2 regions of the Serinicoccus sp. CNJ-927 genome follow, and region 2 is predicted to be linked to the other one. Evidence: predicted binding sites of a transcription regulator. Region 2 holds the regulator's gene; the other holds the start of a gene.
What was found. The regulator Rex, encoded in region 2, represses fermentation and respiration genes when NADH is low (regulators of the CRP and FNR family bind a similar motif). The targets are predictions, from matches to a motif close to CTTGTGAANNNNTTCACAAG.

Region 1 (7,199 bases), on a different contig from region 2:
CACCCCGTCCGCCTCGGCCGCGAGCGGGGCCGGCGCCCTCAGCTCGGTGCCACGCCCCAGCGTCAGCTTGGCCTCGACCGAGGCGCAGCCGTAGCCGAAGCGGCCGTAGATCGCGGTCTCCGACGCGTGCAGCCCCGCGATCGCGCACTCGCCGCGCTCGTGGACCCGGTGCAGGTGGTCGGTCATCATCGCCCGCAGCACGCCGCGGCGGCGGGCGTCGGGGTGCACGCTGACGAAGGTCAGACCGTCCATCGGGACCCTGGTCAGGGCGTCGCCCGGTCCGGGGGCGGTGAGCCCCATGTCGAAGGCGCTGTAGAACGCCATGAGCGGCGCGGCCCCGCCCTCGTCGCCCTCGCCGGGCAACGGTCCACCGGTCCGCACCACGCCGCGCGCGTGGCTGAGGTCCACCTCGTCGTCGAGGTCCTCCAGCGTCTTGCCGGGGGTGACGCTGAACCACACCGTCTCGACCAGGTCCCGCACGCGGGCCAGGTCGTCGGTGGTCAGGTCGGTGAAGGTGAAGGCGGCATCGGTCTCGGGTGGCACGGGGTCAGTCTGGACCATCTACGCTGGTCCGTCAGGGGATTTTCGTGGGACTGAGGAGGAGGACCGCGTGGAGCGGGACGTGCGCGGGTCGGTGCTCGCGGTGCTCGTGGTCTTCGCGAGCTCGGGGTATGTCATGGGCCAGGCCCTCTCCCGGGTCCCCGCCGTGCGCGACCACCTCGGTGCCGACAAGGCACAGCTGGGTCTGGTGCTCATGGGGATGGGCCTGGGCTCGTTGCTCGCGATGCCCTTCACCGGCCGGGCGGTGGACCGCTTCGGGTCCCGCCGGGTGGTGCTCGTCACCGTGCTGCTCGGGTGCCTGGGGTGGGGGTTGGTGGCGCTCGCGCCCTCGGTGCCGGTGCTGCTCGGCATCCTTGTGCTCACCGGCATGAACATCGGCGTCTGGGACGTCGCCATGAACATCCAGGGCACCCATGTCGAGCAGTCGCGCCACCGCTCGCTCATGCCCTACTTCCACGCCGCCTTCTCCGGGGGTGCGGTGCTCGGCGCCGGGTCGGGCGCGCTCGCGGCGTGGTGGGGGATCGGGCTCGGCCAGCTGCCGGTGCTCGCCGCGGTGGCGGCGGTCGCCGGGGTCTGGGGGGCGAGCCGCTTCGTGCCCGAGGCGCCGGAGGTGCTGGATCCGGAGCCGGTGCCCGACGGCGCCGCAGCGTCCGGGGCTGCCCCCGAGCCGGCACGGCGCGGGCTGACCGCGACCGAGGTGCTCATCGGGCTCATCTGCCTCGCCGGTGCCCTGGCCGAGGGGTCGGCCAACGACTGGCTGGCGCTGCTGCTCGTGGACGTGCACGGGGCGCCCGCCGCCTTCGGTGCGCTGACCCTCACCGCCTTCAACCTGACGATGACGATCGGGCGGCTCGCCGGCGGGCCGGCCATCGACCGCTTCGGGCGCGCCACCGTGGTGCGCACCGGGGCGGTGCTGGCGGCCGCGGCCATCCTGCTCGTCACCCTGACCTCCTCGCTCACGCTGGCGCTGGTCGGCGGGCTGATGTGGGGGCTCGGCGTGGCCACGATCTTCCCGGCCGCGATCTCCGCCGCCGGCGAGGTGCCCGGGCGGGGCAACCGGGCCATCACGTCGGTGTCGACCATCGCCTACGGCGCCTTCCTCTTCGGCGCCCCGACGATCGGCGTGCTCGCCGAGGCCATCGGCCTGGACCGCGCGCTCTTCCTCGTCGTGGGCTTCCTCGGGCTGCTCCTCGTGCTGTCCCCGGTGATGCGGGAGAAAACGGCTGGCCGTCCCGGGCGCGCGCCCGCCACCCTGGGCTGATGCTCACCCTGCGCCCGCCCACCGCGGCCGACGAGACCGCGCTGCGCCGCATGCACGAGCAGCTCGCCGTCGAGGGCTTCGACCTGCTGCTCGCCGAGGGGAGCTGGGAGGAGATCCTGGCGCAGGTGCGGCGCGAGGCCGACGGGTCCGACCTGCCCCCGGGCCGGGTGCGCGCGGACTTCCTCGTGGCCGAGGCCGAGGGCATACCGGTGGGTCGGGTGTCGATCCGGCACGAGCTCACGCCCTTCCTGCGCGAGGTCGGCGGCCACGTGGGGTATGCCGTCGCCCCGCCCTTCCGCCGCCGCGGTCACGCCACCGAGATCCTGCGCCAGTCGGTCGAGCGGCTGCGCGGCCTCGGCGTGGGGGACGTGCTGGTGACCTGCGACGACGACAACGTCGGCTCCGCGCGAGCCATCGAGCGCTGCGGCGGAGTCCTCGCGGACCTGCGCACCCCGCCCGGCGGCGGCATACCCAGCGCCGCTACTGGATCCCGGCCCCGGTGGTGCCGCTCAGGCGTCGGTGAGGCCCAGGGCGTGCCGCATCGCGGTGAGCTTGACCTCGGTCTCGGCCAGCTCGGCGGCCGGGTCGGAGGCCGCGACGATCCCGCCGCCGGCGAAGATGCGCATCGAGTGCCGGTCGTCGGCCAGCTCGCCGCAGCGCAGCGCGATGCCCCAGTCGCCGTCGCCGGAGCCGTCCATCCAGCCGACCGGGCCGGCATACCGGCCGCGGTCCATGCCCTCCAGCTCGCCGATCACCCGCGCCGCCGCCTCGGTGGGGGTGCCGCAGACCGCCGCCGAGGGGTGCAGCGCCGCGGCCAGCCGCAGCGAGGTGGCCTCGCTGTGCATGGTGCCGATGAGGTCGCTGGCGAGGTGGTAGACGTCCGGCAGCTCCAGCACGTAGGGCGCCTCCGGGACGACGAGGTCGCTGCAGTGGGGCGCCAGGGCCTCGGCCACCGACCGCACGGCGTAGTCGTGCTCGTCCAGGTCCTTGGTGCTGCTGACGAGCCGCAGCCGAGGGTCGACCGGGTGCGCGGGGTCGCCGGTGCCGGGCACGTCGGTGTCGGGAGCGGGGATGCCGTTGGGCCGTCGGATCGTGCCGGCCAGGACCCGCGAGCGGACCTTGCCGCCCTGCAGCCGGACCAGCATCTCCGGGGTGGCCCCCACCAGCCCCGAGACGGCGAAAGTCCAGGTGGCGGCATACCGCTTCTCCAGCCGCTCGAGCACCGGGGCGACCCGCACCACCCGACCCTCGCGGTGCCGCACCGTCACGTCCCGGGCCAGCACCACCTTGTCGACCTCACCCAGGTCGATCCGGCGCACCGCGGCCGCCACGACGCCCGGCCAGTCCTCGGCGCCCACGGAGCCGTCGGACTCGACCAGCGGGTCGGCCACCTCGATGTCCTCATTGACGCGCCCCAGCAGCTCCGCGGGGTGCTCGACCGGCCACGGCTCGTCCTCGGCGACCACCTGGGTGACCCAGGCCAGGCCGTCCCGGCGCCCGATGACGACCCGGGGGATCGTGAGGACGCTCTCGTCCCGGGAGTCGGCGGCGAAGGTGAAGGAGCCGAAGGTCACGAGACCGGTGCCCGGCAGCCGGACCTCGTCCTCGACCTCGGCCGCGGCGCGCACCTGCGTCCACCACGTCTCGGCCTCGCGGAACCGGTCCGGGCCGGTGGCGCTCACCCCGGCCACCCGGCCCCACCCGACCAGGCCGTCGCCCTCGCGCAGCCACGCCGCGACCTCGCGCGGGTCGACCTCGTCGGGCACCCGGGTCAGCAGGTCGCCCGGGGCGTCGACCGCGAGGGTGCGGGCGCGCAGGCGGGGCAGGGTGCGGGTCACAGCCACAGCCGACCACTGTAAGACGTGATGGGAGGATGGCCCGCATGAGCCCGACGCGCGCCGACCTCGACAAGCAGCCGCACGAGGTGGCCCGGATGTTCGACGGCGTGGCCCGGCGCTACGACGTCACCAACACCGTGCTGAGCGGAGGCATGGACCACCTGTGGCGGCACGCGGTCGTCAAGGCGGTCGACGCGGCGCCGGGGGACCGGGTCCTCGACATCGCCGCTGGCACCGGCACCTCCAGCGAGCCGTATGCCGACCGCGGTGTCCAGGTGGTCCCCGCGGACTTCTCCCTCGGCATGCTCACCGAGGGCTACCGCCGGCGGCCGGACCTGCCGTTCACGGCGGCGGACGCGATGCGGCTGCCCTTCGCCGACGACTCCTTCGACGTGGTGACGATGAGCTTCGGGCTGCGCAACGTCGCGGACGTCGAGGCGGCCCTGCGCGAGTTCCTCCGGGTGGTCCGCCCGGGCGGCCGGCTCGTGGTCTGCGAGTTCAGCCGGCCGGTCGTGCCGGTCTTCTCCACCGTCTACAACAACTACCTCATGCGGGCCCTGCCCCGCGTGGCCCGCCGCGTCAGCTCCAACCCGGAGAGCTACGTCTACCTCGCCGAGTCGATCCGCGCCTGGCCCGACCAGCGCGCGCTGGCGCAGCAGGTCCGCGCGGCCGGGTGGGAGCAGGTGCGGTGGCGCAACCTCAGCGCCGGTGTCGTCGCGCTGCACCACGCGGTCGCCCCCGTCGACTGATCGCCCATTAGCCCGCGTCGTCCTGACGTATTTGGTCTGAGGCGTCCCTGCGCCGATCCGGCGGCCGGCAGGAGCCTAGACTTCCCAGAGTTCGTGAACGTTGTCACAAGCGAGGCGCCAACAGTGAGTGAGCAGGTCGAGACAGCCGACGTCATCGTCGTCGGCGCCGGGCCGGGAGGCTCGAGCACCGCCGCCTACCTCGCGTCCCACGGCCTCGACGTCCTGCTGCTGGAGAAGTCCACCTTCCCGCGCGACAAGATCTGCGGCGACGGGCTCACCCCGCGCGCCGTCCGCGAGCTGATCCACCTCGGCGTCCCCATCGACGAGGCCGACGGCTGGCACCGCACCCGGGGTCTGCGGATCATCGGCGGCGGGATGCGCCTGGAGCTCGACTGGCCCGGCAACGCGACCTTCCCGCCCTTCGGGCTGGTGCGGACCCGGCAGGACCTGGACGAGACCCTGGCCCGCCACGCCGCGGCGCGCGGGGCGCGGCTCCTCGAGGGCATCAACGTCCAGACGCCGGTCCTCGACGGGCGCGGTCACATCTGCGGCGTGCAGGCCAAGGTCATGGGTCCGGACGGGCGGGCCACGGGGGAGCGCCGTGAGTTCCGGGCCCAGGTCGTCGTGGCCGCCGACGGCAACTCCAGCCGGCTCTCGCTCGGGATGGACCGTCCCAAGCGCGACGACCGGCCGATGGGGGTCGCGGTGCGGGCCTACTACGAGACCCCGCGGCACGACGACGCCTACCTCGAGTCCTGGCTGGAGCTGTGGACGAAGGACGCGCGCGGGGAGCGGGACGAGCTCATGCCCGGCTACGGCTGGATCTTCCCGCTGGGCGACGGCACCGCCAACGTCGGCCTCGGGATCCTCGACACCTCGGAGGCCTTCGGCACCTTCGACTACCGCGACGTCATGCGGCGGTGGGTGGAGACGATGCCGGAGGGCTGGGGTTTCTCCGAGGAGACCCGCCAGGCCCCGATCCGGGGTGCCGCGCTGCCGATGTGCTTCAACCGGCAGCCGCTCTACGACCGGGGGCTGCTGCTCGTCGGTGACGCCGGCGGCATGGTCAACCCGTTCAACGGCGAGGGGATCGCCGAGGCGATGGAGGCCGGACGGCACGCCGCCGAGGTCATCAGCGCGGCGCTGGCGCGGGCCACGCCGGGGGAGCGGGAGGCCGTGCTCCACAGCTACACCGCGGCCATGAAGGACGCCCTCGGCGGCTACTACACCCTCGGCCGCGGCTTCGCCACGCTCATCGGCAAGCCCGAGATCATGCGGCTCGCGGTGAAGTACGGCCTGCCGCGCCGCTCGCTCATGCGGTTGCTGCTCAAGATCATGGCCAACCTGCCGCAGGAGCGCGGCGGCGGGCTCGACGACCGCGTCATCAACGCCCTGAGCAGGATGACTCCGGCGGCATGAGACGCTGTGTTGACCTTAGGATAAGTATGCGCGCGACCCCGGTGAGCCCAGCGCTGGGCCTGTCCCGAAAGGAGTGCTGAGGCAAGACATGGACTACCACCTATCTGCCCATCATCTTCTTCCTCTTCTTCGGCCTGCTCTTCGCCTTCGGGTCGGTCTTCGGCGGGGGGCTGCTGGGCCGGGTGACCTACAACCGCGCCAAGGCCGAGGCCTACGAGTGCGGGATCCAGCCGACGCCGCAGGCGCACGAGGGCGGGCGCGTGCCGGTCAAGTACTACCTCACGGCGATGCTCTTCATCGTCTTCGACGTCGAGGTGCTCTTCCTCTACCCCTTCGCCGTGGCCTTCGACCAGGTCGGGCTGTTCTCCGTGCTGGCGATGCTGCTCTTCCTCGTCGTCGTCTCGGTGCCCTTCGTCTACGAGTGGAGCAGGGGCGGGCTGGAATGGGACTGAACGTGCACAACTCCGAGAGTGTGGTGAGCTGACGATGGGTCTCGAGGACAAGATCCCCGGTGGGATCATGCTGACGACGGTCGAAGGACTGGCCGGCCAGCTGCGGCAGTACTCCGTGTGGCCGGCGACCTTCGGGCTGGCCTGCTGCGCCATCGAGATGATGGCCGTCGGCACCCCCGACTACGACATCGCCCGGTTCGGGATGGAGCGCTTCGCGGCGACCCCGCGCCAGGCTGACCTGATGATCGTCGCCGGGCGCGTGTCGCAGAAGATGGCGCCGGTCGTGCGCCAGGTCTACGACCAGATGCCCAACCCCAAGTGGGTCATCTCGATGGGCGTCTGCGCCAGCTCGGGCGGCATGTTCAACAACTACGCGATCGTGCAGGGCGTGGACCACATCGTGCCGGTCGACGTCTACCTCCCCGGGTGTCCGCCCCGGCCCGAGATGCTGCTCAACGCCATCCTGGAGCTGCAGAAGCAGATCCGTGAGTTCAAGTTCTCCGTCGACCGCGAGGCCGCGGCCCGCGCGGCCGAGGCGGCTGCCATGAAGGCGATGCCGACCTCCGAGATGAAGGGGCTGCTCGCGTGAGCGCGGACGACACCACGCGTGACGACAGCGCCGGCGACAAGGTCGAGACCGGCCCGGAGACCCCGAACCGCGAGCCGGCGACGCAGGAGACCACCCTCGACGAGGAGCACGCCCCCTCGCGGACCGAGGGCCAGAAGGTCGACACCGGGACCGCCCAGGAGACCGCGGGCGGCTCGGTGCCGGCGGCGCAGAGCGCCGGCGAGCCGGTCACGATGGCCCGCAAGCAGGGGATGTTCGGCGGGTCGATGGGCAGCGACACCTCGGGCTACGGCGGGCTGGACGCGCCCGTGCTCTTCCCCGGCGCCGCGGAGCGGCCCTACGGCTCCTACT
Region 2 (7,199 bases):
GGGCCCGGCGCCGACGAAGGCGACGCGCGCGGCGGCGCTGGGGACGGGGGTCAGGTGGACGGGGGCGGCGTCGGTGCTCACAGGTCGGACTCCGGTTCGTATGACCCGGAGACGGCTACGAGGCCGGCCGGGTCGGGACGGTTCAACAGCAGCTCGGCGGCGCGGGCGCGAGGTCGTCCGGCGCGTCCTGCGCGCCGGTCAGCACGTGCGTGCGCGCCCCGTCCTGCAGGGCGGCGAACACGTGAAGGGTGAGGGTGGTGGCGGGGCCGTCGCCGGATATGCCGTCGCGAGAGGTCTGCGCGAGCGCGCCGACCGGTGCGGTGCAGCCCGCCTCGAGCCGGGCCAGCGCGGCCCGCTCGGCGGTGACGGCGGCCCGGGTGGGCGGGTGCTCCAGCAGGTCGGCGAGGCCTCGGGTCAGCTCGGTGTCCTCGGCACGGCACTCCACCGCGAGGGCGCCCTGGCCGGCCGCGGGGAGCACCACGTCGGTGGCGAGCACCTCGGTGGCGTCGTCGAGGCGGTCCAGCCGCGCGAGCCCGGCCCGGGCCAGGACGACGGCGTCGAGGACGCCGTCGTCGACCATCCGGATGCGCGAGTCGACGTTGCCGCGGATGTCGCGGACCTCGAGGTCGGGGCGGGCCAGGCGCAGCTGGGCCGCGCGGCGCGGGGACCCGGTGCCGACGACCGCACCGCTCGGGAGCTCGTCCAGGGTCAGCCCGTCCCTCGCGACCAGCACGTCACGGGGGTCCTCCCGCGCCGGGACGGCTGCCACGACGAGACCGTCGGCGGGCGCCGTCGGCAGGTCCTTGAGCGAGTGCACGGCCAGGTCGATCCGCTCCTCCAGCAGGGCGGTGCGCAGCGCCGAGGCGAAGACGCCGGTGCCGCCGATCTCGCGCAGGCTGCGCGCCGAGGTGTCTCCCTCCGTGGTCACCAGGACGAGCTCCACCTCGTGCCCCGCGGCACGCAGCCGGTCGGCCACCCAGGTGGACTGGCTGGTGGCGAGAGCGCTGCGCCGGGTGCCCAGCCGCAGCGGCCGGGTCGGCGTCAGGGACGGGGTGTCAGCCATCGGCCCGGTCCCCCTCCCCGCGCTGCTCGGCAGCCTTCTCGACCACGCCGAGCGGCGGGCTGGACAGGGCCGCGACCTCACGGCTGTCCAGGTCGAAGAGCTCACGCAGGGCGTGGGCGTAGTCGGCCGGGACCTCCTCGACACCGGAGTGGAGCTGCTTGACGCGTGTCGTGGGCGTGTGCAGCAGCTTGTCCACGACCCGCTGGACGGTCTGGCGCACCTCGGCGCGCTCGTCGTCCGGCAGGTGCGGCAGGCGCTGGTCCAGCCGCGTCATCTCCGCGTCGACCACGCGGCCCGCGGAGGTGCGCAGGGCCGCCAGCGTGGGGCCGAGCCGCGCGGCGTGCCGCTCGGTGAGGTAGGTCGCGACCTCGGTCGCGACCAGGCCCCGGACCGCCGTGACGGCGGCCGGCTCGGTCGCGGACCCGGCGTCGCCCGCCCCCGCCAGGCCCGCGGCCTGGTGCAGCTCGGCGAGACCCCAGAGGTGGACCCCGCGCAGCCGGGACACGGCCGGGTCGACGTCGCGCGGGAGCGCGAGGTCGACCAGCGCGAGCGGCGACCCGGCCCGTCCAGCCTCGCTGCGGGCACGCGCGAGGGCGGGACCGTCCAGGACGTGCCCGACAGCACCGGTGCAGGTGAGGACGAGATCGGCGCAGCCCACGGCAGCGGCCAGGTCGGACCAGGGCAGGCTCCGGGCACCGTGGGTCGAGGCCAGCCGGTCGGCACGGTCGCGGGTCCGGTTCACGACGGTGAGGTCGTGCACCCCGTGCCGCGCGAGGGTCGCGACGGCGAGGCCGGACATGGCCCCTGCCCCCACGACGACCGTGCGCGCCTCGGTGAGGTCGGGAAGGACAGACGCGGCCTGGTCCAGGCCGAGGCCGACCAGCGAGCGGGAGACCTCGTCGATGCCCGTCTCGGCGTGTGCCCGCTTGCCCACGCGCAGCGCCTGCTGCACGAGCGGGTTGAGCGACGGGCCCAGGTGCCCGTGCCGCTGCGCCAGGGCGAGGGCCTCGCGCAGCTGCCCCAGGACCTGGCTCTCGCCGATGGCCAGGGAGTCCAGCCCGCAGGCGAGCTCGAAGAGGTGGGCCACGGCGCGGTCGTCGTAGTGGACGAAGAGGTGGTCGGTGAGCTGGTCGCGGGTGAGCCCGGTCAACCCTCCCAGCGCGGCCCCGATCTCCTCGAGCGCCCCGTGGAAGGTCCCTGCCTCCACGACCACCTCGAGCCGGTTGCAGGTGGAGAGCACCAGCGCCTCGTGGACGTGGTCACCCGCCCGCAGGCCGGTGGCCAGCTGCCGGGAACCGTCGGTGTCGAGGACGGCCTGCTCGAGCAGGTCGATCGGTGCGGTGCGGTGGGACAGGCCCACGACGAGGACGCTCACGAGACCCCCTCCACCGGTGTGCCGGACACGGCGACCTCCCGCTGGTGCTGGTGGAAGGTGAGGATCTGCAGCTCGGTCGCCAGGTCGACCCGGCGCACGTCGACGTCGGGCGGTACCTGGAGCACGACCGGGGCGAAGCTGAGGACCGAGTGCACGCCGAGCTCGACGAGCACGTCGGCCACCTCCTGGGCCGCCTCGGGCGGCGTCGTGATGACCCCCACGGACACGGGCCCGCCGGTGCGCAGCTGGGCGAGCGGCTGCACGGGCATACCCTCCACGTGGCTGCCCACGACATCGGGGTCGTTGTCGGCGAGCGCGACGACGTGGAAGCCACGGGTCGCCAGACCCTCGTAGCTCGCGAGGGCACGGCCGAGGTTGCCCATCCCGACGATGACGACGGGCCAGTCCTGGCTCAGCCCGAGCTCGGCGGAGACCTGCTCGACCAGTCGGGAGACGTCGTAGCCCACCCCTCTGACGCCGTAGGAGCCGAGGTGGGACAGATCCTTGCGCACCTGGGCCGAGCGCACGCCCGCGAGCGCGGCGATCTCCTCGCTGGAGATGGAGGTATGCCCCTGCTCGGCGACCGTGGTGAGGGCCTGGAGGTAGCCCGGGAGCCGGCCGACCGTGGCGTCCGGCACCCCGCGCCGGTTCGACTCGGCCATCACGGCGGCACCGGCTCCTCTCTGGATGGGTGGCGCCGGCGACGGGAGGGGCTTATATCAGACCCTCGCCGAGCGGTCGGCGCGGACCCTTCAACTGTAGGCTCGCACCCCTCGTTCCACCAAAACGGCGCCGAGGTCCGGGCTCAGCGCCCCGACCCGCGCCGACGCCCACGGGACAGCGCGAGCCGTAGCTCGCCGGGCTCGAGCCGCCAGCGTGCGACCGGCTCGCCGTCCACGATCAGGACAGGCACCTCGGTGCTCCACCGGTCGTGCTCCTGCTGGTCCATGTCCCCCGCGGCACGCTCGGCGTCGATGTCCCGGACCCGGACCTCGTCGACCTGCTCCCGGGCCACCGCGAGCATCTGGTCGCACAGGTGGCAGCCAGGCCGGGAGAGCATCTCGACGCGGGGCTCGGCGCCCGGGGTGCGCTCCCGTCTCCACCACGGCATACCTGGTCCTTCCCTCGCCACGCTCGGCGTCGTCTCCGGGGACGACGACGGCGCCCTCCCTGTGGCGGGACGGGCGCCGTGGTCGGATCGTCATCGGCCGGTGGCCGACGACCTCACTTCTTGTTGCGACGCTGGTGACGCGTCTTGCGCAGCAGCTTGCGGTGCTTCTTCTTGGCCATCCGCTTGCGGCGCTTCTTGATCACTGAGCCCATGGGGCCATCCTTCGTCGTCGTCGGTCCTGATGGTGCCTCCGCCGGCCTGCGTCGTGCGGACGCGGGGCGGGGCACGGCCCGGTCAGCCTAGCGCGGCGCAGCGCCGTGCCCCAAAGCGACCCGGTCACGCAGGTCGGCTGCAGGGCCGTCGCCGGGGACGCCGGCCACGGCGGTCGGACGCGTCAGGCAGTGCCGTGGTAGGAGTCCTCGAGGTAGGCGTGCACCGCCTTCTCGGGCACCCGGAAGGACCGTCCGACCCGCACCGCGGGCAGCTCGCCCGAGTGCACCAGCCGGTACACGGTCATCTTGGACACGCGCATGACGGCAGCCACCTCGGCCACGGTCATGAACGTCATCTCGGCGAGCTGGCGCTCATCTGCCATCGGACGCATCCCGTCTCTTGAACTTCTGTGCAGGCAGCGCGCACGGCTTCCCCTCCGGCGAGCGGCCTGCGTGGTTGTCGGGCCAACACTAGGGGCAGATGTGGTGCTTGCGAAAGTCGTGGGACCAAAAAGTCCAGCGCGACACGCGGGGTGGTGTCAACGGGATGCACGGGCCTGGAGTTGTCCGGCGGGTCCGGAGGGGCAGCCGGAGGGTCTCAGTCGAAGTACGGGTCCAGCCCCAGCCCGGCAGACTCGCCCGGCGGGTCGCCATGATCGCGGCGTCCACCGGCTCGTCGAGGTCGTGGCCCTCGTCCCAGCGGCCGTAGCGGATCTCCCGCCCCTCACGATCCCCCATGGACCGCGGCGCGGTCACGCCGTACATCTCCTCGACGTGCCGCCGCCACTCCTCCGGCACCGCCGTGGCGGGGTCCACCGGCCGCCCGGTGACCACGCCGATGAGGTGCGTCCACGCCCGTGGCACCACCTCGACCAGCTCATACCCTCCCCCACCGAGCGCGACCCACCTGCCCTCGGCCAGGTCGTCGGCCAGCTCCCGCACCCACCCGTAGGCGACCGCGAGCGCCTCCATGGAGACCGACAGGTGGGCCAGCGGGTCGGCGTAGTGGCAGTCGCAGCCGTGCTGGCTCACGACGATCTGGGGATCGAAGGCGCGGGCGAGGGTCGGCACCACGGCCTGGTAGGCCCGCAGCCACCCCTCGTCCCCGGTGCCCGGGGGCAGGGCGATGTTGACCGCCGAGTCCGGCGCCTTCGGCCCGCCGGTGTCACCGGGGAAGCCGGTGCCGGGGAAGAGCGCCCGGCCGGTCTCGTGCATCGAGACCGTCATCACCCGCGGCTCGTTCCAGAAGCACCGCTCCACCCCGTCGCCGTGGTGGACGTCGAGGTCGAGGTAGAGCACCCGCTCGGCCCCCGCGTCCAGCAGGTGCTGGATGCCCACGGCGATGTCGTTGTAGACGCAGAATCCCGAGGCCGCCTGCGGCATGGCGTGGTGCAGGCCGCCGGCGATGTTGCAGGCGCGCCGCACCCGCCCGGACCAGACGGCCCGGCACGCCTCGACGGTCGCGCCGACGGCCAACGACGTGGCCTCGTGCATACCGGCGAAGGCGGGCGTGTCCTCCGTGCCGACGCCGTGACGTCCGGTCGCGGCACGGGGGTCCTCCGAGGCGGCCCGCACCGCCTCGAGGAGGTCGGGGGTGTGCACCGAGAGCAGCTCGTCGTGGCTGGCGTGCCGGGCGCCGTGGATCTCCACGTCGGCGTGGTCCAGGAGTCCCAGCGACCCTGCGAGGCGATGCGTGAGGTCGAGCCGGCTCGGGTGCATCGGGTGACCGGGGCCGAAGTCGTAGTCGGTGTAGCGCTCGTCCCACATCACCCAGGAGCCCGTCATGGGCTCACGCTAGACCACGGTGCGCTCAGAGCGAGGTGGGAACCCCAGCGGCGTCACCCAGCGGGTAGACCATCATCATCTCCTCCGACTCCGCGTCCTCCTCGTCCACGCCACGGATGCGCATGGGACGACGGTCGTCGGTGGGGCGGAAGCCGAAGCTCGAGGCGAAGGCGACGGCGCGCCCGTTGTCGGTGCCCACCCAGTAGACGAGCTGGCGCAGACCGACCTCTCGACCGACCTTGGCGGCCTTCTCGAGCAGCCGACGGGCCACGCCGGAGCCGCGGCGGGCGGGCGCCACCCACAGTCCGAAGAGCTCACCGGCGCCGGGGATGTTGGTGCGATGTCCGGTGCCGACGCTGACGACGCCGACGACCTCGTCGCCGTCCTGCGCGAGGAGGCGCCGGGAGCGCTCCATCCGCTCCTGCCAGCGGGAGTCCGGGAAGGCCTCCTCCTCCTCGGCGGAGGCGACGAAGGCCTCGGGAGACTCACGCAGCGCCCGCAGACGCACGTCCTTGTAGGACGGCCACTCATCCGGGTCGAGGACGCGCACGTGGATCTCGCTCATGCTCCCTACTCTTTCACACGGGTCGTCGGTGCTGGCTCGAGCGAGGTGAACAGTGGGTGATCGGGCACCCGGGTGCTCAGTCCTCGCGCGGGGACAGCTCGTGCGACCTTCTGGCGGCCGCCTCCATCGCCGTGAGGAAGGCGGCCCTGACCTTGTGGTCCTCCAGGGCCCGCAGGGCGGCGACGCTCGTGCCACCGGGGCTGGAGACCTGCTCCCGCAAGACCGTGGGGTGGGTCCCCGTCTCGCGGATCATCGTGGCGGCACCATACAACGTCTGCGTGACGAGCTCGGTGGCCGTGTCCCGGGGCAGCCCGAGCAGCACACCGGCCTCGATCATCGCCTCGACGACGTAGAAGATGTAGGACGGACCGCTGCCGCTGATGGCGGTGACGGCGTCCTGGTGCCCCTCGTCCAGCACGACGACCCGGCCGACGTGCTCCATGAGGTGACGGGCCCGCTCCACGTGCTCGTCGGTGCAGTGCCGCCCGGGGCTCATCGCGGACATGCCCTGGTCCACCAGGGCGGGGGTGTTGGGCATGACACGGACCACCGAGGTCCCCTCGGGCAGCCGCCGCTCGAGGAAGTCGGTGGTGATCCCGGCCGCGATGGAGACGACGAGTGTGCCCGGGCGGACGTGGTCGTGCACCTCCTCGACGAGGGCCGCCATGTCTTGCGGCTTGACGGCGAGCACCACCACGTCGGCGACCTCGACGGCCTCGGCCGGAGGGGCATACCGGGTGCCGTGCTGCCCGGCGACCTGCTCGGCGCGCGCGGTCACCTTGTCGCTGAGGACGAGCTCGTCCGGGCGCTGCCCGGACCGGACGAGCGCCGCGGCCAGGGTGCCCCCCATGACCCCGGCGCCGAGGAGCGCGATCGTCACAGGAATCAGCCCTTGGTCGCCAGGCCGCGCAGGAAGAAGGTGAGGTTGGCCGGGCGCTCGGCCATCCGCCGCACGAGGTAGCCGTACCAGTCCTCGCCGTAGGGGAGGTAGACCCGCATCCGGGAACCGGCCCCGGCGAGCCGGCGCTGCTCGTCGGGCCGGATGCCCAGCAGCATCTGGAACTCGTAGGAGTCAGCCTGACGCTGTG

Region 1: a site for Rex is predicted at 4,500-4,519, ahead of BJF86_RS00800 (geranylgeranyl reductase family protein). Genes of this name have one in related genera too.

The regions. Positions count from the first base shown of each region.
Region 1 is NZ_MKKF01000002.1:50,571-57,769, forward strand. Features, by position in the region: partial or broken gene BJF86_RS18475 (GNAT family N-acetyltransferase) at 1-561, opposite strand, end outside; gene BJF86_RS00780 (MFS transporter) at 611-1,822, shown strand; partial or broken gene BJF86_RS18480 (GNAT family N-acetyltransferase) at 1,873-2,193, shown strand; gene BJF86_RS00790 (isochorismate synthase MenF) at 2,332-3,666, opposite strand; gene BJF86_RS00795 (demethylmenaquinone methyltransferase) at 3,705-4,409, shown strand; gene BJF86_RS00800 (geranylgeranyl reductase family protein) at 4,533-5,828, shown strand; gene ndhC (NADH-quinone oxidoreductase subunit A) at 5,963-6,280, shown strand; gene BJF86_RS00810 (NADH-quinone oxidoreductase subunit B) at 6,315-6,869, shown strand; gene BJF86_RS00815 (NADH-quinone oxidoreductase subunit C) at 7,046-7,199, shown strand, end outside.
Region 2 is NZ_MKKF01000011.1:80,998-88,196, reverse strand. Features, by position in the region: gene BJF86_RS04390 (uroporphyrinogen-III synthase) at 1-81, opposite strand, end outside; gene hemC (hydroxymethylbilane synthase) at 143-1,063, opposite strand; gene BJF86_RS04380 (glutamyl-tRNA reductase) at 1,056-2,438, opposite strand; gene BJF86_RS04375 (redox-sensing transcriptional repressor Rex) at 2,435-3,100, opposite strand; gene BJF86_RS04370 (glutaredoxin family protein) at 3,244-3,549, opposite strand; gene BJF86_RS04365 (30S ribosomal protein bS22) at 3,663-3,761, opposite strand; gene BJF86_RS04360 (excisionase family DNA-binding protein) at 3,944-4,153, opposite strand; gene BJF86_RS04355 (acetoin utilization protein AcuC) at 4,233-5,546, opposite strand; gene BJF86_RS04350 (GNAT family N-acetyltransferase) at 5,572-6,111, opposite strand; gene proC (pyrroline-5-carboxylate reductase) at 6,188-6,991, opposite strand; gene BJF86_RS04340 (proline dehydrogenase family protein) at 6,997-7,199, opposite strand, start outside.